DNA from 3 places in the Serratia rubidaea genome. Region 2 is predicted to be linked to each of the others. Evidence: predicted binding sites of a transcription regulator. Region 2 holds the regulator's gene; each other region holds the start of a gene.
What was found. The regulator CRP, encoded in region 2, controls carbon source genes, mostly activating them, when cyclic AMP is high. The targets are predictions, from matches to a motif close to ATGTGANNNNNNTCACAT.

Region 1 (7,451 bases), 170 kb from region 2:
ACAAAACGCCCAAGGCTGCCCGTCAGATCTTTCAGTATCTGCGCGAGCTGGCTGAAGCCGCCGAATAAGGCGTCACGGCGTCGCCGGCATCATGGGATGAACCCGCGCGTTCATCCCCGATGATGCGCGGCGGCGGCGTCGGCTTCACGAATATTGAAATACAGACTGCCTTCCAGCTCTTCTTCCGCCTCTTCAAACAGCAGAATGATCGCGCCAAAACGGCGTTTGCGACGGTTATCAAGATTGGTGAACTCAATCTCGACCGGCAGACCGATCTCTCCGGTCACCACGTCCCACAACGCATCCAGATTAGCGCCAAAACCGTCCCCCAGCGCAAACTTATCGGCAAAGTCGCGATAAAACGCCGGCAGGTCAGGGATCTGGCTGAAATCAAACTCTACTTTCCCCATCAAACTCACTCCACCCGAATGAAGTTTTTGTAGTGATCGCGCGTCACGAATATCAGGCCGTCGCTGGAATACAGCAGCCGATCGGCGCCGCGGCGGCCGCAGCGGTAGTTGATATCCGCTTCACGCCATACCCGCTTATGGGCGTTCGGCAGTCGCCCTTCCCGGTTTGAGAAGCGATCGCCGCCAATCGCCTTGCCCGGCAGCACGCTGCACAGATTACCGCTGCGTGCGTCCCAGCCCTGCTCCCGCGCCTGCCGCTTGCTGATGTAGTAGTCCGGCAAACGCTGATGCCGCTGCAAATAACTCACTACCCGATGCTGCTGCGTCAGCTGGTCGATGCTTTCGCTCGCCCGCTCGGCCACCGCCGGCACGTTGGAAATCGCCCGATCGTCGGTACCGCGCAGCATGTTAAACCCAGCCACCGCCACGGCGATCGCTATCGCCACGAGAATCCGCTTATTCATTACTTTCCCTGACATCCGGGCCGCTTGGCCCCTGTTTTATATAAATGAATATTATGAATGAAAGATGAACGTCGCGTAACCTTTCCTGTCGGGAAGCATTACGCGGCCGAAGACGTCACCCGCGCTCCGCTGCCGGTTATCATGCCATTTTACAGCGGTGCTGACACGCGCAACCGCCCCGCCAACGGCGCTCACCACAGAGAAACGACTCTTTTTTCAGTATAGTCTTAGAGGAACGGCCAGGCAGCACGCGCCGGCCCGATCGGCGCCGGCAGCGTGCAAAAGCGCAGGATTAATCAATTAACGCGTGGCGATAACGGTGCAGCATATCCGCCAGACGGCGCACCGGGCCGGTGACGCTGAGCGGCGCATGGTTATCCACCAGCTTCTGCTGATATTCGTTCATTTCGTTAAGCAGACGATCGTAGTAATACGCCCGCTTCACCTCATTTTTGGCGCTGACCACGCGGTCGGCGGTGCGGCGGATCTGCCGGTGGAACACCGACAGCTCTTCGCTGGCGGGGATCTCGGTACGCTGCATCCGCTGGTGCGCAATAATCAGGTTCAGCGCCAGACGGTATTTGGCAATATCGTTGGGGAACATCATCAGCAGCTGGTTCAGCTGCTGGTACAGCGCCGGCAGATGGTTTTCCCGCCGCTTGGCCGCCTTGGTGGTCAGGGCCGACACCGCGCTGCTGACAAAGCTGTTCAGCAAGGTACGGCCGGTGCGCTCGCGCGAGTTATCGCGGATCAGCAACAGCACCATCAAACCGACGCAGCTGCCCAGGAACTGGCCGATAGAGGCATCGAGGAACTGCGTGACGTTAAACTCCATCGGGTTGCTGAGCACCAGAATATTGATGGTGCCCGCCAGCGTCCCCAGCGACCCCAGCCGCCGCTTCTGCACCTCAATGCCGATGATAAACGCCAGTAATCCCAGACTGAGGCAGAGCAGCAGAATGCTTTGCTGCGTCGCCGGGATGATCACCATAAAGTACAGCGCCCCCAGCGGTATCGCCACCAGCATGCCCAGCACAAAATCCATCGCCACCATGCGCGGGTTCGGCGTACGCATCGCCAGCGAGGTGATTACCGCGATAATCACCATAAAGCCGCTGCCGGAGGTCCAGCCGGTCCACAGCCACAGCAGGCAGCCCAGCGCGGTGGCGGTAAAGGTGCGCAGGCCGTTGATCATCGCGTGGTGCCCCTCCGCCGAAGCCGGTTTGATCTCGACCTCGGTACTGAGGATATCCTCCTCCACGCCGCTGATGCTGCTGTTGGTATGCACGCCTTTCGCCAGCAGCAGGTAGCGGGTGGCCGCGCCGACCCAGCTGGACACCGTTAACAGCGTGTCATCGGTGCGATGCACCGTCAGCACCTGGCGCATCAGCTTCATGCGACGGTGGATCTCCTGCGGCGTCTCCGCCGGCTCCATCAGCAGTTCACGCAGCCGTTCGCTCAGCGCATCCGGGTGGTTAAGCAGAATCAGGTAGGTTTCACAGGCCTGGGTGATCAACGTCAGCGACAGCGTATGCAGCGCGCGCACCCGGCGGTTGACCTTCTGCCAGCGCGAGGACTCCATCATCAGGCTGCTGCGCATGCCGTTCAGCGCGGTGGCGCCCTTCACCAGGTTGCCCCAGGCGCGGTCGATATCGTCCTTCTCCGCATTGCTGATACACATCTGCAACAGCTGATACTGCTGCACCAGCAGGTTATCCACCGCCCTATCGATATCCTGTTTGATCGAGCGCGGGGAGAACAGCAGGTCCGCCAGCACCGCGCTGACGATCCCCAGCACGATCTCGCTGCAGCGCTCCACGGCGAACTGCGGCGCCTCCAGCAGGTGCGACTCGCTGGTGGCCACAGTGACGATAATGATCAGTGCGGTATAGCCCGCCAGCCCCCAGGCGTACGAGTTTTCCACCTTGATAAGCGAAGAGATCCAGGTGCAGACGCCGGCCCAGATGCAGCACAGCAGCAGCATCACCACCGGCGCGCGCGCGGTGGTGACGATAATCAGCAGGCCGACAAAGCAGCCGATAAAGGTGCCGATAATACGCAGCCAGCCGCGGTGGCGGATCGCGCCGGAAAACGGCTCGCCGCCGGCGGCAAAGGCCGGGCCGGCGGCGACGATGGCGGCGGTCATCGCCGACCAGCGCGGTGTTTCCAGATTGAGGTGAAAGCCGACAAACAGCGCGAAGACGATCGCAAAGCTCAGTTTGAACGCAAACCTCAGGCGGATAAAGGTGGGGTTATTCATTAACCGAACTCACGCAGCCGGTGCATCAGCTTGACGAACGGCGACTCGCGATCGCTATCGCGGTCGTTCTGACCGGTGATAACCACGGTCGCCGTGGTGCCGGCAGGGTACGGATGCTGCTGGTCTTTCGGATCCAGCATGATTTTTACCGGCACGCGCTGCGCCAGACGCACCCACTCCAGGTTGCTGTCGATGGAGGCCAGCCCCTTGCTGTCATTGGTGCTGCTGCTGTTGTTCACCGCCGCCGCCACGCTGTCCACCGTACCGTGCATAATGCGGTTGCTGCCAAGCGGCGTAATTTCCGCGCGGTCGCCGCGGTTCAGGCCGTGCAGCTTGGTCTCTTCCATATAGGCCAGAATATAAAAGGTGTTCTTTTTCACCAACGCCACCGCCGTGGAGCCGCGGGTAATAAAATCACCGGCGTGTACGGTCAGGTTGGTGATCCAGCCGTCTGCCGGCGCGCGCACCGTGGTGCGTTCCAGATCGAGTTTGGCCTGGTCGCGCACCGCAATTGCTTTCGCCAGCTGGTGCTGGGCGGTCTCCAGCGCATTGCTGGCCTGTTCGATCTCTTCACGCGACATGGCGTCAACGCCCAGACGCACGCGGCGGCTCGCCTCACGCTTTTTCTCGGCGGTCAGCGCCTGGTAATAAGCCACGTCGGCGCTGGCTTCCGCCAACGCCTGCTGATAGCGCGGCTGATCGACCACAAACAGCACCTGGTCTTTTGTCACCAGCTGGTTGTCCGTTACCCGCACATCGCTCAGCAGGCCGCTGACGTCCGGCGCGATCGCCACCACGTCGGCGGTAAACTTGGCGTCACGCGTCCACGGCGACTCGGTATAGAACACCCAGGCCTTGAAGACGGCGATAATCCCCAGCAGGACAAGAATCAAAGTGATCGCGATTCTGGCTATTTTTATCGAAAAAGTTTTCACAGCGACCTCAAACAAAAAGACACGAAATCAGATAAAACAGGCAGCAATACAGCGCGGTGTTGAACAGCGCCGGATGCCAGACAAAATCATAAATACCGGTCGGCTGCAGCAGCCGACGCAGCACAAAAAACAGCGCCAGCGACACAATCAATTCGAAAAACACCGGGGGAAACGACAGTCCGAAGATGACCATCACCGGAAGCAAACTCATCATTTTTTCCTTATTGTTTACTACACCGGGGAAGACAGGTTTTACTCATATTTGTTCACATTACATTTACATTTTAGCGAATGCACGCCACAACTCATGCCCAGACAGGTTGTCCAGGCTATAAACCTGAAAAAAGGTTAAACTCAAGGCATACATCCGCGATAAGAAAGTGCGAGGGCAACCGGGTCGCGCTGCAACGGACGCATCACGCAGCATCTGATATACCACGCTTCGGCGCACGAAGTTTTTACACCCGGCACTGGTTATATTAGCCTGCTTACTATCAAGCCATCAACAATCTGTGATCTAAATCACTTTTAAGCCAGAGTGAATAATGGAAAGACTAAAACGGATGTCGGTGTACGCCAAAGTGGTTGAGTGCGGTTCATTTACCGCCGCCGCGCGCCAGTTGGGCATGAGCGTATCATCCATCAGCCAGACAGTGTCCAAACTGGAAAATGATTTACAGGTCAAGTTGCTCAACCGCAGCACGCGCAGCATCGGCCTGACGGAAGCGGGTAAAATCTACTATCAGGGTTGCCGCCGCATGCTGCTGGAAGCCATCGAGGTGCACGAGCAGCTGTACGCCTTCAATAATACGCCTACCGGCAATTTACGCATCGGCAGTTCGTCAACCATGGCACAAAATGTGCTGGCCACCATGACCGCCGACATGCTCAAGGAGTATCCCGGCCTGAAGGTGAACCTGGTCACCGGCATTCCGGCGCCCGATCTGATCGCCGACGGGCTGGATGTGGTGATCCGCGTCGGCGCGCTGCAGGATTCCAGCCTGTTCTCCAAACGGCTTGGCTCGATGCCGATGGTGGTGTGCGCCGCCAGAAGTTACCTGGCCGCCCACGGCACGCCGAGCACCCCCAGCGATTTGGCGAATTTTTCCTGGCTGGAGTACAGCGTACGGCCGGACAGCGAGTTTGAGCTGATCGCCCCAGAGGGCATCAGCACGCGCATTTCACCGCAGGGGCGCTTTGTCACCAACGATTCGCAGACCATGATCCGCTGGCTGAAAGCCGGCGCCGGCATCGCCTATGCGCCGCTGATGTGGGTGATCGACGAAATCAAACGCGGCGAAGTGGAAATTCTGTTCAAACGCTATCACTCCGATCCGCGACCGGTGTACGCGCTGTATACCGAAAAGGACAAGCTGCCGCTGAAAGTGCAGGTCTGCATCGACTACCTGACCGAATACTTCCAAAAAGTCGGCGAGCTTTATCAGGGCTACCGCTGACGTCGCCGCCATGCAAGACAAAAAAATACCGGCCAGGCTGAACCTGACCGGCATCACAGGGGATCATACGCTGGCGGGTAACGCTTACGCGGTGCCGCCCACCGTCAGGTTGTCCAGCTTCAGCGTCGGCTGACCGACGCCCACCGGTACGCTCTGCCCCTCTTTGCCGCAGACGCCGACGCCTTTATCCAGCGCCAGATCGTTGCCGACCATTGAGATCTGCTGCATCGCCTCAATGCCGGAGCCAATCAGCGTCGCGCCCTTCACCGGCTTGGTGATGCGCCCTTTTTCAATCAGGTAGGCTTCCGAGGTGGAGAAGACGAATTTCCCGGAGGTGATATCCACCTGCCCGCCGCCGAAGTTCGGCGCATACAGGCCGTACTCCACGCTGGCGATAATCTCTTCCGGCGTCGACTGGCCGGCCAGCATATAGGTGTTGGTCATGCGCGGCATCGGCAAATGCGCATAGGATTCACGGCGGCCGTTGCCGGTCGGCGCCACGCCCATCAGGCGCGCATTCAGCTTGTCCTGCATATAGCCCTTCAGCACGCCGTTTTCGATCAGCACGTTATACTGGCCGGGCACGCCTTCATCATCGATAGCCAGCGAGCCGCGACGCCCCTGCATGGTGCCATCATCCACTACGGTGCAAAGTTCCGATGCCACCAGTTGCCCCATCTGTCCGCTGAACACCGAGGAACCGCGGCGGTTGAAGTCACCTTCCAGGCCGTGGCCGACCGCCTCATGCAGCAGCACGCCCGGCCAGCCGGCGCCCAGCACCACCGGCATGCCGCCCGCCGGCGCGGCAACCGCCGACAGGTTGACCAGCGCCATGCGCACCGCCTCTTTGGCGAAGGCGTCGGCGCGCACTTCGCCGTCGACCGTTTCCAGGAAATAGTCATAGCCGAAGCGGCCGCCGCCGCCGCTGGAGCCGCGTTCACGCTTGCCGTCTTCCTCCACCAGCACGCTGACCGAAAGGCGCACCAGCGGACGCACGTCCGCCGCCAGCGTGCCGTCGGTGGCCGCCACCAGCACCTGCTCATACACGCCGGTGACGCTGGCGGTCACTTCCTGCACGCGCGGGTCGGCGGCGCGGGCGACCTTGTCCACCCGGTGCAGCAGGGCGATTTTCTCTTCACGCGGCAGGCTCTGCAGCGGATCGAGCAGCGGATACAGCGCCTGATGGCGAATTTCGCCCAGCGTATGCGCCCGGCCGTCGCCCTGCTCGCGCACGATGCTGCGCGCGGCCTGGGCGCTCTGGTTCAGCGCGTTCAGGGTAATCTGGTCGGCATAGGCAAAGCCGGTTTTCTCACCGCTGACGGCGCGCACGCCGACGCCCTGATCGATATTGTAAGAGCCGTCCTTGATGATGCCGTCTTCAATCACCCAGGCTTCGTGATAGCTGGACTGGAAATAGAGGTCGGCATAGTCGAGTCGGCGCTCGGCCAGCTGCCCCAATACCGTATGCAGGTCTTGATGACTCAGCTTATTAGCAGTAAGTAACTGCTCACTGACAAGCGTCAGGCTCATAATTTTTTCACTCTTGATTGGAGGATTTAGCTTCAGACGGCGCCTGCAGCGACGTCTGGAATCGGTTGTGTTGCCGCACCGGCATCTTGCCGCGTATGGTGTGCAGCACCTCGGTGTCGACACGTACTTTAATCGGCGACACGGAATCGGGGTTTTCTTTCATAATATTCCCCCAGCCGTCCACCGCCATGGTATGGCCCCAGGTACGGCGCGTCTGGCCATGACGCCCGACCTGCGCGGGCGCCAGGATCACGCACTGGTTCTCAATCGCCCGGGCGCGCAGCAGAATCTCCCAGTGCGCTTCACCGGTCACGCGGGTAAAGGCGGACGGGACGGAAATCAGCTCCGCGCCCCGATCGCGCAGCGCCTGATACAGCCCGGGGAAGCGCAGATCA
Region 2 (7,451 bases):
ATCCGCTCCAAAGGCGTCGGCGTTTACTTTGTGACGCAAAACCCGCTGGATATTCCGGACAGCGTGCTCGGCCAGCTGGGCAACCGCGTGCAGCACGCGCTGCGCGCCTTTACGCCGCGCGACCAGAAGGCGGTGAAGGCGGCGGCGCAGACCATGCGCGCCAACCCGGACTTTGATGCGGAAACGGTGATTGGCGAGTTGGGCGTCGGGGAGGCGCTGGTGTCGTTCCTCGATGAGAAGGGGCGTCCCCATGTGGTGGAGCGCGCGATGGTGATCGCGCCGGAGTCAAAAATGGGCATGCTGGGGGCGGAAGGGCTGAACAGCGCCATCAATAAATCGCCGCTGTACGGCCGTTATGAAGAGATGGTGGACCGTGAGTCGGCCTATGAGAAGCTGTCGTCCGAGGGCTTTGCCACCGTCGGCCAGGATGCGGAGGCGGTGGATAAAGCGGCGCCGCAGGCCGGCCAGCAAAGCGGCGGCGGCCTGATGGGCAGTCTGAATGAGCTGCTGTTCGGCTCCACTGGCCCGCGCGGCGGCAAACGCGACGGCATTGTACAGACCGCTGCCAAAAGCATGGCGCGCGATCTGAGCAAGCAAATTCTGCGCGGCGTGCTGGGTTCGATCATGGGCGGCCGTAAAAAGTAACGGCCATAAACCGGCCTCATTCGGGGCCGGTCTTGTTTTCTCTGTTATGGATATTTCCGTGCCGTTGAGCAAAGTCGTATCGCATTTGAAACTATTTACGTCATTGCTGGCGGCATCAACGCTGTTGGTTAGCATTATCGGCATTGGAGTGATGCTGCTGTATTTATGCGTGGAAGGTATCGGTATCAGCAGCCTGAGCCTGAAAGAGAGCATGACGTTTATCATCGTCGCCGTCCTGTTTTCTTTCATCATGGTAGTCGGGCTGGTCTATGGCGCTTATGCGACGGTTGCGCCAATGACTTTTCTCGCTTATTTGGTGACGAAATTTTGGGGGAGGGAGTTGGTTCGCCACAAACTTGTTCAGGGTAAAATTACGCTGTTTTTATCATTGATCTTATTGTTGTTTTTTGTGGCGATACTGTGTTTGCCCGGGGACAGTCAGCGGTCATGGCCCGTCGTCTATTTTCTCTGTATTGGCTTAATCTTTAACATGCTGTTCTTATTCCATAACAGGGAGGGCGAGCACCCGCTCTATCAGCGCATTGGCGCGATGTTTTTTGTCTCCTGCGGTTTGATGCTTATCGCACCGATTCCCAAGGCGTTGTCAAATTACCCCATGATGATGTTGGGTTACCGTTCTTGGCCGAGCGACGCCATCTTGATGGATGCTGAGCACCAGAAGCGCATTCAAGGCTATGCCGCTCTGGTCGGCGTCCCGGTAAAAACCTGCCGGGTGGGTGAGGATCGTTACGTCAGCGACGATATCACTCTGGTGTGGGATAGCGCTCAGGACGGGAAGCAGTTTATTCGCTTCAAACAGGATGATACGTTTTTGTTTCCGCTGCAGGGCGGGCAGCCGTTAGAGAAGATTAAAAAAGGAAAAAGGCAGTTGTGCCGCGACGCGGTATAATCAGGTCCTGTTTCACTGTTGACGTTTACCATGCTGCTGCTGATCGATAATTACGACTCCTTTACCTACAACCTTTATCAATACTTCTGCGAGCTTGGCGCCGAGGTGGTGGTAAAGCGCAATGATGAACTGCAGCTGGCCGATATTGACCGGCTGGCGCCGCAGCATCTGGTGATCTCCCCTGGCCCCTGCACACCGAACGAGGCCGGCATTTCGCTGGCGGCGATTGCGCACTTTGCCGGCCGGCTGCCGATTCTGGGCGTCTGCCTGGGGCATCAGGCGCTGGGGCAGGCATTTGGCGCCGATGTGGTGCGCGCGCGTGAGGTGATGCACGGCAAAACGTCGGCGATTCGCCATACGGACAGCGGCGTTTTTCGCGGGCTGAATAATCCGCTGACGGTAACGCGCTATCATTCGCTGGTGTTGGACGCCAAAACGTTGCCGGACTGTTTTGAGGTGACCGCCTGGAGCGAGCGCGACGGCATGCGCGATGAGATCATGGGCATTCGCCATCGCACGCTGGCGCTGGAAGGGGTGCAGTTCCATCCGGAGAGCATCCTCAGCGAGCAGGGGCACGCGCTGCTGAGTAATTTCCTTAAAAGTTAATCGGTTATAAGTTTTTCGCCATTATCGATGATTTTGGTTTGCCCTTGATTGGTTTTTTATGCATATTTTATGACTATATTGTCACTTTGGTGGCGGCGTTAAAAAACCAATCTCTTGAGGTGGAACCCAATAATGACGGAAAAACATGCGGTCAATCGCAGCACGTTCGATCAGGTGATTTTGCCGGTTTATGCACCGGCGCAGTTTGTGCCGGTAAAGGGCCAAGGCAGCCGCGTGTGGGACAGCGAGGGGAAAGAGTATATCGATTTCTCCGGCGGCATCGCCGTTACCGCATTGGGCCACTGCCACCCGGCGCTGGTGGCGGCGCTGCAGCAGCAAAGCGAAACCCTGTGGCATACCAGCAATGTGTTCACCAATGAACCGGCGCTGCGGCTGGCCAGCAAACTGATTGACGCCACCTTTGCCGACCGGGTCTTTTTCGTCAACTCCGGCTCGGAAGCCAATGAGGCGGCCTTTAAACTGGCGCGCCACTATGCCATTACCCGCCACAGTCCGTATAAAACCAAAATTATCGCCTTCTATAACGCCTTCCACGGCCGGACGCTGTTTACCGTCTCGGTGGGCGGGCAGGCGAAATATTCCGACGGCTTCGGGCCAAAGCCGGCCGATATCGTGCACGTGCCGTACAACGATCTGGCGGCGGTCAAGGCGGTGATGGACGACAGCACCTGCGCGGTGGTGATGGAGCCGATTCAGGGCGAAGGCGGCATTACGCCGGTGGACGCCGAGTTCCTACAGGGCGTGCGCGCGCTGTGTGACCAGCATCAGGCGCTGCTGGTGTTTGATGAGGTGCAGAGTGGTATGGGACGTACCGGCAAACTGTTTGCCTATATGCACTACGGCGTGACGCCGGATATTCTCACCACCGCCAAAGCGCTGGGCGGCGGCTTCCCGATCAGCGCGATGCTGACCACCGAGGAGATTGCCTCCGCCATGCAGGTCGGCACGCACGGCAGCACCTACGGCGGCAACCCGCTGGCCTGCGCGGTGGCCGAGGCGGCGCTGGAGGTGATCAATACGCCGCAGGTGCTGGACGGCATTACGCAGCGCCATGCGCTGTACGTGGCCAAACTGCAGCAGTTGGCCGAGAAATACGGCGTGTTCAGCGATATTCGCGGCATGGGGCTGCTGATCGGCGCTGAACTTAGCGCGGCCTATCAGAATAAGGCGCGGGATTTCCTGGCGGCTGCGGCCGCGCATGGCGTGATGATCCTGAACGCCGGACCTAACGTTATCCGTTTTGCGCCGTCATTGGTGATTGAACCGCAGGATATTGAAGAAGGGATGGCGCGTTTTGAGCGTGCGGTGCAGGATGTGGTGAATGCGGCATAAGCTACCCTTGCCGTCAGCATAAAAAACGGCGCGTATGCGCCGTTTTCTTATTAATTAACGCGTGCCATAAACGACGATGGTTTTGCCGTGTGCGGAGATCAGGTTTTGATCTTCCAGCATTTTCAGGATGCGGCCGACCGTTTCGCGTGAGCAGCCGACGATCTGACCAATTTCCTGACGTGTGATTTTAATTTGCATACCGTCAGGGTGGGTCATGGCGTCCGGCTGTTTCGCCAGGTTCAGCAGGGTCTGCGCAATGCGGCCGGTAACGTCAAGGAAGGCGAGGTTACCCACTTTCTCCGAGGTGACCTGCAGGCGGCTGGCCATTTGCGCGGAAAGGCGCATCAGAATATCCGGGTTGACCTGGATCAGCTGGCGGAATTTCTTATAGGAAATTTCAGCTACTTCACAGGCGGTTTTTGCTCTCACCCAGGCGCTGCGCTCCTGGCCTTCTTCAAATAATCCAAGCTCGCCGATGAAATCCCCCTGGTTGAGGTAGGACAGGATCATCTCTTTACCTTCTTCATCTTTAATCAGCACCGCAACGGAGCCTTTCACGATGTAGTAGAGCGTTTCGGCCTTTTCACCTTGGTGAATCAGCGTACTTTTGGATGGATATTTGTGGATATGGCAATGAGACAGGAACCATTCGAGAGTCGGGTCTGTTTGCGGTTTGCCGAGAACCATTCGCTATTATCCTCTGTTGTAATCGCTGCCTTGTAACACAGGGATCAAAGATCCCTGTTAAACGCGTTGATAACCGGTAATGCATGCGGGCTATAAACAGGTTTTGAGGCGTGCCGTAAAATACGCTATTGCCCTTAGCATATTAACTTGCTGACGGTGCTGCAAGCTACATTCTGTTAACATCTCGCTGAAGATGCGTTTCCTTGGGCAGATCCCTGAAAAATCGGTGTCCAAAAAAGAGTTATTGCGGTTTGTTTGTAGCATAGAGTGAGGCGAGTGTCTTCTGTTGTCTCGCTTCAGCATGACCAGCATCAGGTTCCGTTGCCAGTTTTAGTGCGAAAGCGTAGTCTGATTTTAAGAAATTAACCGGAGTGAGCAGTATGCAGGCAAGAGTGAAATGGGTGGAAGGATTGACCTTCCTCGGTGAGTCCGCGTCGGGCCATCAGGTGATAATGGACGGGAATGCCGGGGAAAAAGCGCCGAGCCCGATGGAGATGGTGCTGATGTCGGTGGGCGGCTGCAGCGCGATCGACGTGGTGTCGATTCTGCAAAAAGGCCGCAACGACGTGCGCGACTGTGAGGTAAAACTCAGCTCACAGCGCCGGGAAGAGGCGCCGCGCACCTTTACCGCGATCAATCTGCATTTTATCGTCAGCGGTAAAGGGCTGAGCGACAAGGTGGTGGAGCGGGCGGTCAATCTGTCCGCCGAAAAGTACTGCTCGGTATCGCTGATGCTGAGCCAGGCGGCAACGGTGACCCACAGTTTTGAAATCCGCGCCGTGGAATAACTTCACCCGGCGTGCGCCGGGTGCGAAGCCCGTAAGGCGCGCGCCGCTATTCGATCTTTTTCCCTTCCAGCAGGCGCTGCACCAGCGGCGCCATAATCAGCTCCATCGCCAGCCCCATTTTGCCGCCCGGCACCACCAGCGTATTGATATGCGAGATAAATGACCCCTGCAGCATCGCCAGCAGATAGGGGAAGTCGATCTGATCCAACCCGCGGAAGTGAATCACCACAAAGCTTTCATCCAGCGAAGGGATGGCTTTGGCGGCGAACGGGTTGGAGGTGTCGACCGTCGGCACCCGCTGGAAGTTGATATGGGTGCGGGAAAACTGCGGCGTGATGTAGTTGATGTAGTCTTCCATCGAGCGCACCACCGAATCCATGACCGCTTCGCGCGAATGGCCGCGTTCGCCGGTATCGCGGATCAGCTTTTGGATCCACTCCAGGTTAACGATGGGCACCACCCCGACCAGCAGATCGACATGGCGCGCCACGTCGTGCTGGTCGGTCACTACGCCGCCGTGCAGGCCTTCATAGAACAGCACGTCGGTCGGCGATGGCAACGGCTCCCACGGCGTGAAGGTGCCGGGCACCTGGTTGTAGGGCACCGCTTCGTCATAGGTATGCAGGTATTTGCGCGAGCGGCCGCTGCCGCTTTTGCCGTATTCGATAAAGCTCTGCTCCAGCAGGCCGAAGTCGTTGGCCTCCGGGCCGAAGTAGCTGATATGGCGGCCGAGGTCGCGCGCTTTACGGATCGCGGCGTCCATTTCCGGCCGGGTATAGCGATGGAAGCTGTCGCCTTCCAACTGCGCGGCGCGGATATCCAGCTGCTGGAATATTTTGCGGAACGCCACGCTGGTGGTGGTGGTGCCGGCGCCGCTGGAGCCGGTCACCGCGATTACGGGATGTTTGGCGGACATACTTGGGTTACTCCGTAGTAATAAAGCGCGCGTATCAGAGAATAATTTTTAGTGTGGTTGATACATTTTTGCCAGCGGCAAGCTGCGCGAGTTGGTTTGCAAGATGTCCATTGTTACCTGATTTTTGCCGTCAGTCATAGGGCGCCGGCGCGATTAACTCTCCTGCCGGCCGGCGCGCAGCTGTCCGCGGGGCATGATATTGACGGTTTCATGCAGCTCCGACCAAACCAGCACCACCTCGCCGCTCTGCAGCTGGCGGCGCACGTCGGCCACTTTCTGCTCCAGCGAGCGTTCATGCTCGCCGTAGTCGGTGCCTTCACGCAGCACGAAGGCTTCAATCAGGTTATTCAGCGTACTGCTGTCCAGTTCTTTCCAGGGAATAATCACGTTATTTATCCAGATAAGGGGTAAGCCAGGCGGGAATGCGCTGTTCCAGCCACATTTGCGGTTTGTGCAGCGTGCCGCCGACAAAGCCGACGTGGCCGCCGCGCTCGGTCAGCTGATATTCGATATTGGGCGGCAGCGCGCTCAGATCGGGGATCACCGCGTCGGTCATAAAAGGATCGTCTTTGGCGTGGATGATCAGCAGCGGCGTTTGGATCTCCGGCAGCAACGGCAGCGCGCTGCAGCGCCGGTAGTAGTCGGTGGCGTCGCGGAAGCCGTGAATGCGCGCGGTAATGGCGTCGTCAAAGTCGCGCATCCGGCGCAGTCCTTTGAGCTGCGGCAGCCGCAGCGGCAGCGACGCCGGGTCGCGCAGCAGCTTGCGGGTGGCGTTCTGCTTGAGCTGGCCGAGCAGGTAATGCTGATAGACGCGGGAGAAGCCCTGCTCCATCCGCAGGGAGCACGGCTCCAGCATCAGCGGCGCGCTGACCACCACTGCGGCGTCCAGCAGGCTTGCCTGGTGCTGCTGCGCCAGATAGCAGGCCAGCATATTGCCGCCGAGCGAAATGCCGACCGCGGCGGTGGGAGCGGCGCCATGGGTATCCCGCAGCCAGCGCAGGAAAAAGCGGGCGTCTTCCGTTTCGCCGGAATGATAAATGCGCTGCTTGCGGTTGGGCACGCCGCTGCAGCCGCGAAAGTGCATCACCACGCCCAGCCAGCCTTTTTCACGCCAGGCGTGCAGCAGGCCGTGGGCATAGGGGCTGTAGAAGCTGCCTTCCAGGCCGTGGAACAGCACCACCCGGGGCTTATCACCCGCGTTTGCGGGGTCCTCGCTCCAGGCCAGATCGACGAAATCACCGTCGGGCAGCTCCAGCCGCTGCCAGTGCGGTTGCAGCAGCACGCGGCGGCGCACCAGCCGCGGCAATAGGGTTTGCAGATGCGGGTTGCTGGCCCCGCTCAGGGGACGAAAGGTTTCATGCATAAGGTGAATAAAAATCTTGTTGGCGACTATTGTGTGATCAATAGCGCACTGTTAGCTTCAATGTCATCTGTTAACCATCATACTGCAAAAATCGCGCATGGGTGAGGAGCGCCCGTTTCATGGAATTAAGTTTGTTTCTTTCGCTGCTGGGCTTCCTGTGGGTGGCCGCGATTACCCCTGGCC
Region 3 (7,451 bases), 650 kb from region 2:
CGAATCCGGACGAGTACCGGCAGAAGGCTCGCCAGCAGGCGATTGAGAACGCCACCCAGCAGGCGGCGTCGCTGGCCCAGGGCTTTAAGGCCAAGCTGGGGCCGGTGTACAGCATCCGCTACCACGTCGCCAACTATCAGCCGATGCCGGTTGCCCGGATGTATAAGGCCGCCAGCGCCGCGCCGGAAACCAGCGCCGCGCAGACCTATGAGCAGCAGAGCATCCATTTTGACGATCAGGTTGACGTGGTGTTTGAACTGCAGCGCGGCGGCGCGCAGTAAGCCGCAGACAGTACAGCAGGGCGCCGGTAACGGCGCCTTTTTTAATCCTGGCGCAGCACCTGGCGGCCGTGCTCCAGCAGGGCGTCGGTCACTTTGCGCATCATGCGGCTTTCCGGCGCGAAGCGGTGCCAGAACAGCATCCGGCGCTGGAACAGCCCCGGGGTCAAATCGATCAGTTCGCCGGACGCCAGCTCCTTCTCGATCTGCAGGTGCGGGATCATACAACAGGTGGTGCCCTGACGCGCCAGCTGCACAAAGGCCTCCGACGAGTTAACGATATGGCAGGGCACGCTGCCCGGCGAGAGATCGAAGTTTTGCTGCAGGAAGGCCTGATGCATGTCGTCCAGATGATCGAAGGCGACGGCCGGCGCTTTCAGCAGCGCCGAGCGGGTGACGCCGTTCGGGAAGTAGCGCTCGGCAAAATCCGGCGAGGCGACGAACAGATAGTCCAGCGCGCCCAGTTGATCGACCAGACAGCTGGGCAGCGGCTGCGGCTGAATACTGACCGCGCCGACCACTTCGCCGCGGCGCAGGCGCTCCTGGGTGCGGGTTTCATCTTCCACCTGCAGGTTCAGACGGATCGGCGAGTCGGCCAGCACCGGTTTTAACGCCGGCAGCAGCCAGGTCGCCAGACTGTCGGCGTTGACCGCCAGCGACAGCAGCAGCGGCGTATCGACGCCGGTATCGTTGCCCAGCCACTCCTCTTCCAGCAGTTCCACCTGGTGCAGCAGCGCCAGCAGTTTCTGCCCCTGCTCGGTGGGGCGCGGCGGCACGGTGCGGACCAACAGCGGCTGGCCAAACAGGTTTTCCAGCTGTTTGATGCGTTGAGATACCGCCGATTGGGTGATGCAAAGTTTTTGTGCCGCGCGTTCGAAGCCGCGTTCACGGATCACCGCGTCCAGCGCTTGTAGCGTTCTGTAGTCTGGGCGTTTCATCGGAGAGATATCCCTTAATGTTAATGGTTTCTGGCACTATACCTTAAATAGCGCCGCTTGCATCACCGAGCAGGCGTGACGTCAGGCGTGCACGGGCCACAATTTGCGATCCATACCTGCATGCAGCGGAGCGATTTACCCTATAATACGCATACGTTTTCGTATATAGGCAATGGAAAATAGCATGACGCAGGATGAACTGAAAAAAGCGGTAGGCTGGGCGGCGCTGGAATACGTGAAGCCGGGCACCATCGTCGGCGTGGGCACCGGGTCGACCGCCGCTCACTTTATTGACGCGCTGGGGTCTATCAAGGATCAAATTGAGGGTGCGGTGTCCAGCTCCGACGCCTCCACCGCCAAGCTGAAAAGCCTCGGCATTCACGTATTCGACAGCAACGAAGTGGATTCGCTGGATATCTACGTCGACGGCGCGGACGAAATTAACGGCCATATGCAGATGATCAAGGGCGGCGGCGCAGCGCTGACGCGGGAAAAAATCATCGCCGCCATCGCCCGCAAGTTTATCTGCATTGTGGATGCCTCCAAGCAGGTGGACGTGCTGGGCAAGTTTCCGCTGCCGGTCGAAGTGATCCCGATGGCGCGCTCCTACGTGGCGCGCGAGCTGGTGAAATTGGGCGGCCTGCCGGAGTATCGTCAGAACGTGGTCACCGACAACGGCAACGTGATCCTCGACGTGCACAACCTGAGCATCACCGATGCGGTGGCGTTGGAGAACAAAATTAACGGCATCGCCGGCGTGGTTACCGTCGGGCTGTTCGCCAACCGCGGCGCCGATGTGGCGCTGGTCGGCACCGCAGACGGCGTCAAAGTGGTCGAATAACCTGCGGCCGCAGATGCGGGCTGCGTCGTCCGGCGCGGCCCGTTGCCGGCATAATTCTCAGCAGAAAACATCTTTTCTTTAATTCGCCAAATTTGGTGACATATATCACATTTTTGTCATAACCTCGGCTAAGCTGCTGCCAAATTCTGCCTGCATGGCATTTTCAACCAGAATCCGCTGCCTGAACTGCCCCTTGCGCCACGGGCTGAGCAATCGTTTGTATTGCCGCCCGCGTTATTTTTGCTATGTTGGTGGTCGAGCTGTTTTATCTCTTCCCGTCATCCGGCTGCCGGCAAGGTGAAAACCCTGCGGGGCGCCCGCGAGCGGAAGAGGGGACAGCCGCTTCTGAAGTCTGAACATAGGGTCGGGTAAATGGCAAAAGTATCATTGGAGAAAGACAGGATTAAATTCCTGTTAGTGGAAGGGGTTCATCAAAGCACGGTGGATAATCTGCGCGCTGCCGGTTATACCAACATTGAATATCACAAAGGTGCGTTAGACACCGAGTCACTCAAGGCATCGATCCGCGATGCGCATTTCATCGGTATCCGATCGCGCACGCATCTGAGCGAAGAAATCTTCGCCGCGGCCGAGAAACTGGTGGCGGTAGGCTGCTTCTGCATCGGCACCAACCAGGTGGATTTGAAAGCGGCGACCAAACGCGGCATCCCGGTGTTTAACGCACCTTTCTCCAATACCCGATCCGTCGCCGAAATGGTGCTGGGCGAGCTGCTGCTGATGCTGCGCGGCGTCCCGTCGGCCAACGCCAAGGCGCACCGCGGCGTGTGGAACAAACTGGCCGTAGGCTCGTACGAGGCGCGCGGCAAGAAACTGGGCATTATCGGCTACGGCCATATCGGCACCCAGCTGGGCATTCTGGCCGAAGGGCTGGGGATGAAGGTGTTCTTCTACGATATTGAGAACAAACTGCCGCTGGGTAACGCGCAGCAGGTGCGTCATCTGTCCGACCTGCTGAATATGAGCGACGTCGTTACCCTGCACGTGCCGGAAACGCCATCGACCAAGAACATGATGGGCAAGGACGAGATGGCGCTGATGAAGCCAGGCTCGATCCTGATCAACGCCTCCCGCGGCACCGTCGTCGATATTCCGGCGCTGTGCGAAGCCCTGTCCAGCAAGCACCTGGCGGGCGCGGCGATCGACGTGTTCCCGGAAGAGCCGGCGACCAACAGCGATCCGTTCAATTCGCCGCTGTGCGAGTTTGACAATGTGATCCTGACGCCGCACATCGGCGGCTCCACGCAGGAAGCGCAGGAAAATATCGGCGATGAAGTGGCCGGTAAACTGGCGAAGTATTCCGATAACGGCTCTACGCTGTCAGCGGTTAACTTCCCGGAAGTGTCGCTGCCGGCGCACAGCCCGAACGCCAGCCGCCTGCTGCATATCCATGAAAACCGCCCCGGCGTGCTGACCCAGATTAACCAGATCTTTGCCGAAGAGGGCGTTAACATCGCCGCGCAGTATCTGCAGACCGGCCCGGAAATTGGTTATGTGGTGATTGATATCGAAGCGGAAACCGAACGCGCCGACGCAGCGCTGCAGCGGATGAAGGCCATTGCCGGCACCATTCGCGCCCGCCTGCTGTTCTGATTCGCGTTTCAGCGCTGATAAAAAGGCCGGGCTTGTCCCGGCCTTTTGCTATTGGGCGATTTGCCAGGCCCAGACTTTGGACGGGGTGACGATCTCCGGCAGCGGGATATCCCAGTGTTCGCTCGGGATGCTCTCCACCTGCTGACAGTCGTGCGCCAGTCCGATCGGATAGGGGCCGCCGTGCTGCCACTGCTGCAGCGTGCGGTCATAGAAGCCGCCGCCCATACCCAGGCGCTGCCCCTGAGCGTCGAACGCCACCAACGGCGCCAGAATGACCGCCAGCTGCGAGGTTGGCAGCACGTTACGCACGTCCAGTTCAGGCTCGAGAATATTAAAGCGGTTGGGGCGCAGCACGCTGCCGGCATGATAGTGCAAGAACAGCAGATTCCCCGGGCTGAACGGGTGCAGCACCGGCAGATAAAGCCGCTTGCCCATGCGCCACAGGCGCTCGATCAGCGGGCGGGTATCCAGCTCGCCGTCAAAAGAGAGAAACGCCGCGACGCTGTCGGCGGCAACAATGCGCGGATGGGCGGCGATGCGCTCGGCAGTCTGCTCGGCGAAAAGCTGCTGTTGCTGGGCGGAAAGCGCACGGCGTCGCTGACGGATTTGCTGACGGATAGCCTGTCGCTGCTGGGCGAACTGAGGTTGGAAATGCATCATGGGCATGATCGCATGGCGCGTTAAAGGCCGCGTAAACCTGAGAAAAGGGGGAATCTCCGAGATGCCGTCGCAGGCTGTAACCCTTGAACCCGAGGTTCAAGGTGAACGTACCGTCGCAATCTTAAGGCTTCTCGACAAGCGAGCATGCTCACCGATCGCGGAGCAATACATTCTGTTTGTACTAAATATCGGCTCAGGGGACTGGCCCGCTGGCAAACATCTCAGAGAAATTTTTTACTCATTGCCGAACCGTTAGCGTTCAGCAACTTATGTTATTCGAATTGTGCATCATCCTGACGGTCAGAGATGCGACCTTGTTCAAGCAGCGCCTGTTCAATGGTCTGTTGCAGCATACGGATGCGCTGTTCCATATTGGCCGCATAATCACGAGTTTTCAAGCGTTCTTGCGCAAGTTCGTGACAAACATTCAACGCGGCAATGAAAACCAGCTGTTCAGTATTTGTGACTCTAGTGCGAACTTTGAGATCTTGCAACCGCTGGTTAAGATCGTCCGCCGCCATGTTCAACGCATCTTGTTGTTCTGGCGGGCAATTTACCCTTAACGAACGGCCAAAAATTTGAATATCTACTGGTTGTGCAGACATGCCACCTTCCTGCCTAAATTTCGCGCCGGCTCCGGTCTATCGAAGCGGGGCGCCACTATATATACCTCGGCACCAAGATACAACCCCTTAAAACCCGGCATCTTATCCCGTGGTTATTCAGTAACCTGATGATAATCTACTGTGCGTTGCGGCGGCAGTCAAAAAAATAGCCAGACCGCGGCGAACGTTGCCATCATCCCGGCCAACCCTGACACAGACGGACTGTCACCGGCCACTGAAGGGGCGTGCTTATCTGGTATAACCACGGACCTTGGTGGTAGCATAACACGAACTTATCCTGCCAACGATGACGAATACGCATGTCTATACAGAATACACAGCTAAATTACTTCACTTTGTCCGCCGCGCTGAACCAGCAGGCGGTGGCGTTAACCGCGGCGGAAATGCACGGTTTAATCAGCGGTTTGCTGTGCGGCGGCAACAATGACGCCAGCTGGCGCACGCTGGTGCACGACCTGACCAATGAAGGCGTGGCGTTCCCGCAGGCGCTGAGCCAGCCGCTGCAGCAGGTGTACGATCAGATCCGCGAAACGCTGGCCGATGACGAATTTATGTTCCAGCTGATGCTGCCTGAAGGCGAGGCGGTCACGGTGTTCGAACGTGCCGATGCGCTGTCCGGCTGGGTTAACCACTTCCTGCTGGGCCTTGGCATGATGCAGCCGAAGCTGGCGCAGGTGAAGGATGAAGTGGGTGAAGCGATTGACGACCTGCGCAGCATCGCGCAGCTGGGCTACGACGAAGACGAAGACCAGGAAGAGCTGGAGCAGTCGCTGGAAGAAGTGGCGGAATACGTCCGTATGGCGGCGATCCTCTGCTATAACGAATTCAACCGCCGCCAGCCGACCGCGGTGGAAAACGTCAAACCTACGCTGCACTAAAATTCGTATCGACCGTGCGCTTCGGCCGACTTGATTTCAGGAGAAGGACATGACTCAGCAGGAATTTCAGAACCGCCGCCAGGCGCTGTTGGCGAAAATGGCGCCGGGCAGCGCGGCGGTGATCTTTGCCGCGCCGGAAGCCACGCGCAGCGCAGATTCAGAATATCCTTACCGCCAGAACAGCGATTTTTGGTATCTGACCGGTTTTAACGAACCGGAAGCGGTGTTGATTCTGATTAAGAGCGACGAAACGCACAGCCACAGCGTCCTGTTCAACCGGGTGCGCGATCTGACGGCGGAAATCTGGTTCGGCCGCCGTCTGGGGCAGGAGGCGGCGCCCGCCAGGCTGGGCGTGGACCGCGCGCTGCCGTTCGATGAAATTCATGAGCAGCTGCATCTGCTGCTTAATGGCCTGGATGTGGTGTACCACGCGCAGGGCGAATACGCCTATGCGGACCAGATCCTCTACGCCGCGCTGGATAAGCTGCGCAAAGGCTTCCGCCAGAACTTCCAGGCGCCGGCCACCGTGACCGACTGGCGGCCGTGGCTGCACGACCTGCGGCTGTTTAAATCGGCCGAAGAGCTGGCGGTGATGCGCCGCGCCGGGGAAATCAGCGCGCTGGCGCACACCCGCGCGATGGAAAAATGCCGCCCGGGCATGTTCGAATACCAGCTGGAAGCGGAGATTCACCACGAATTTACCCGCCTCGGCGCCCGCTATCCGTCGTATAACACCATCGTTGGCAGCGGTGAAAACGCCTGCATTTTGCATTACACCGAAAACGAAAGTGAGATGCGCGACGGCGATCTGGTGCTGATCGACGCCGGCTGCGAGTACCAGGGCTATGCGGGCGATATTACCCGCACCTTCCCGGTCAACGGCAGGTTCAGCGCGCCGCAGCGCGCGGTGTATGACATTGTGCTGGCCTCCCTCAACAAGGCGCTGACGCTGTTCAGACCCGGCACCAGCATCGGCGAAGTGAATGCGGAAGTGGTGCGCATTATGGTCACCGGGCTGGTGGAGCTGGGCGTGATGAAAGGCGACGTCGAGCAGCTGATCGCCGAACAGGCGCACCGCCAGTTCTTTATGCACGGCCTGAGCCACTGGCTGGGGCTGGATGTGCACGACGTCGGCCATTACGGTTCGCCGAACCGCGATCGGCTGCTGGAGCCGGGCATGGTGCTGACGGTGGAGCCGGGGTTGTATATCGCGCCGGACGCCGACGTGCCGGAGGCCTACCGCGGCATCGGCATCCGTATCGAGGACGATATCGTGATTACGCCGGACGGCAATGAGAACCTGACCGCCAGCGTGGTGAAAGACGCCGATGCGATCGAAGCGTTGATGGCGGCGGCAAGATAAGATGAGCGTAATTATCGTTGGCGGCGGGATGGCCGGAGCGACGCTGGCGTTGGCGCTGTCGTCGCTGACGCAGGGCCGGGTGCGCATTGACGTGGTTGAAGCCACGCGGCCGGGCGACCGGATGCATCCGGGATTTGACGCACGCGCCATTGCGCTGGCGCAGGGCACCTGCCAGCAGCTCAGCCGCATCGGCGTCTGGCCTGCGCTGCGCGACTGTGCGACGGCGATTTCTCAGGTGCACGTCAGCGACCGCGGC

Region 1: aaeR (HTH-type transcriptional activator AaeR) is a predicted target of CRP. The motif match lies at 4,580-4,597, and genes of this name have one in related genera.
Region 3: serA (phosphoglycerate dehydrogenase) is a predicted target of CRP. The motif match lies at 2,151-2,168, and genes of this name have one in related genera.

Annotation. Positions count from the first base shown of each region.
Region 1 covers NZ_CP065640.1:971,572-979,022, forward strand. Annotated here, with positions in the region: gene yjgA (ribosome biogenesis factor YjgA) at 1-68, shown strand, start outside; gene I6G83_RS04485 (barstar family protein) at 111-410, opposite strand; gene I6G83_RS04490 (ribonuclease domain-containing protein) at 416-874, opposite strand; gene aaeB (p-hydroxybenzoic acid efflux pump subunit AaeB) at 1,167-3,134, opposite strand; gene aaeA (p-hydroxybenzoic acid efflux pump subunit AaeA) at 3,134-4,069, opposite strand; gene aaeX (p-hydroxybenzoic acid efflux pump operon protein AaeX) at 4,077-4,280, opposite strand; gene aaeR (HTH-type transcriptional activator AaeR) at 4,615-5,526, shown strand; gene tldD (metalloprotease TldD) at 5,611-7,056, opposite strand; gene nit1 (deaminated glutathione amidase) at 7,064-7,451, opposite strand, start outside.
Region 2 covers NZ_CP065640.1:1,145,480-1,152,930, reverse strand. Annotated here, with positions in the region: gene I6G83_RS05395 (helicase HerA-like domain-containing protein) at 1-645, shown strand, start outside; gene I6G83_RS05390 (hypothetical protein) at 692-1,555, shown strand; gene I6G83_RS05385 (aminodeoxychorismate synthase component II) at 1,586-2,161, shown strand; gene argD (bifunctional acetylornithine/succinyldiaminopimelate transaminase) at 2,294-3,514, shown strand; gene crp (cAMP-activated global transcriptional regulator CRP) at 3,569-4,201, opposite strand; gene I6G83_RS05370 (OsmC family protein) at 4,582-4,989, shown strand; gene I6G83_RS05365 (phosphoribulokinase) at 5,036-5,905, opposite strand; gene I6G83_RS05360 (YheU family protein) at 6,059-6,292, opposite strand; gene I6G83_RS05355 (hydrolase) at 6,294-7,268, opposite strand; gene I6G83_RS05350 (LysE family translocator) at 7,388-7,451, shown strand, end outside.
Region 3 covers NZ_CP065640.1:496,101-503,551, reverse strand. Annotated here, with positions in the region: gene I6G83_RS02310 (oxidative stress defense protein) at 1-281, shown strand, start outside; gene I6G83_RS02305 (LysR family transcriptional regulator ArgP) at 323-1,216, opposite strand; gene rpiA (ribose-5-phosphate isomerase RpiA) at 1,401-2,057, shown strand; gene serA (phosphoglycerate dehydrogenase) at 2,430-3,668, shown strand; gene I6G83_RS02290 (5-formyltetrahydrofolate cyclo-ligase) at 3,717-4,325, opposite strand; RNA gene ssrS (6S RNA) at 4,378-4,559, opposite strand; gene zapA (cell division protein ZapA) at 4,601-4,933, opposite strand; gene I6G83_RS02275 (YecA/YgfB family protein) at 5,254-5,832, shown strand; gene pepP (Xaa-Pro aminopeptidase) at 5,882-7,195, shown strand; gene ubiH (2-octaprenyl-6-methoxyphenyl hydroxylase) at 7,197-7,451, shown strand, end outside.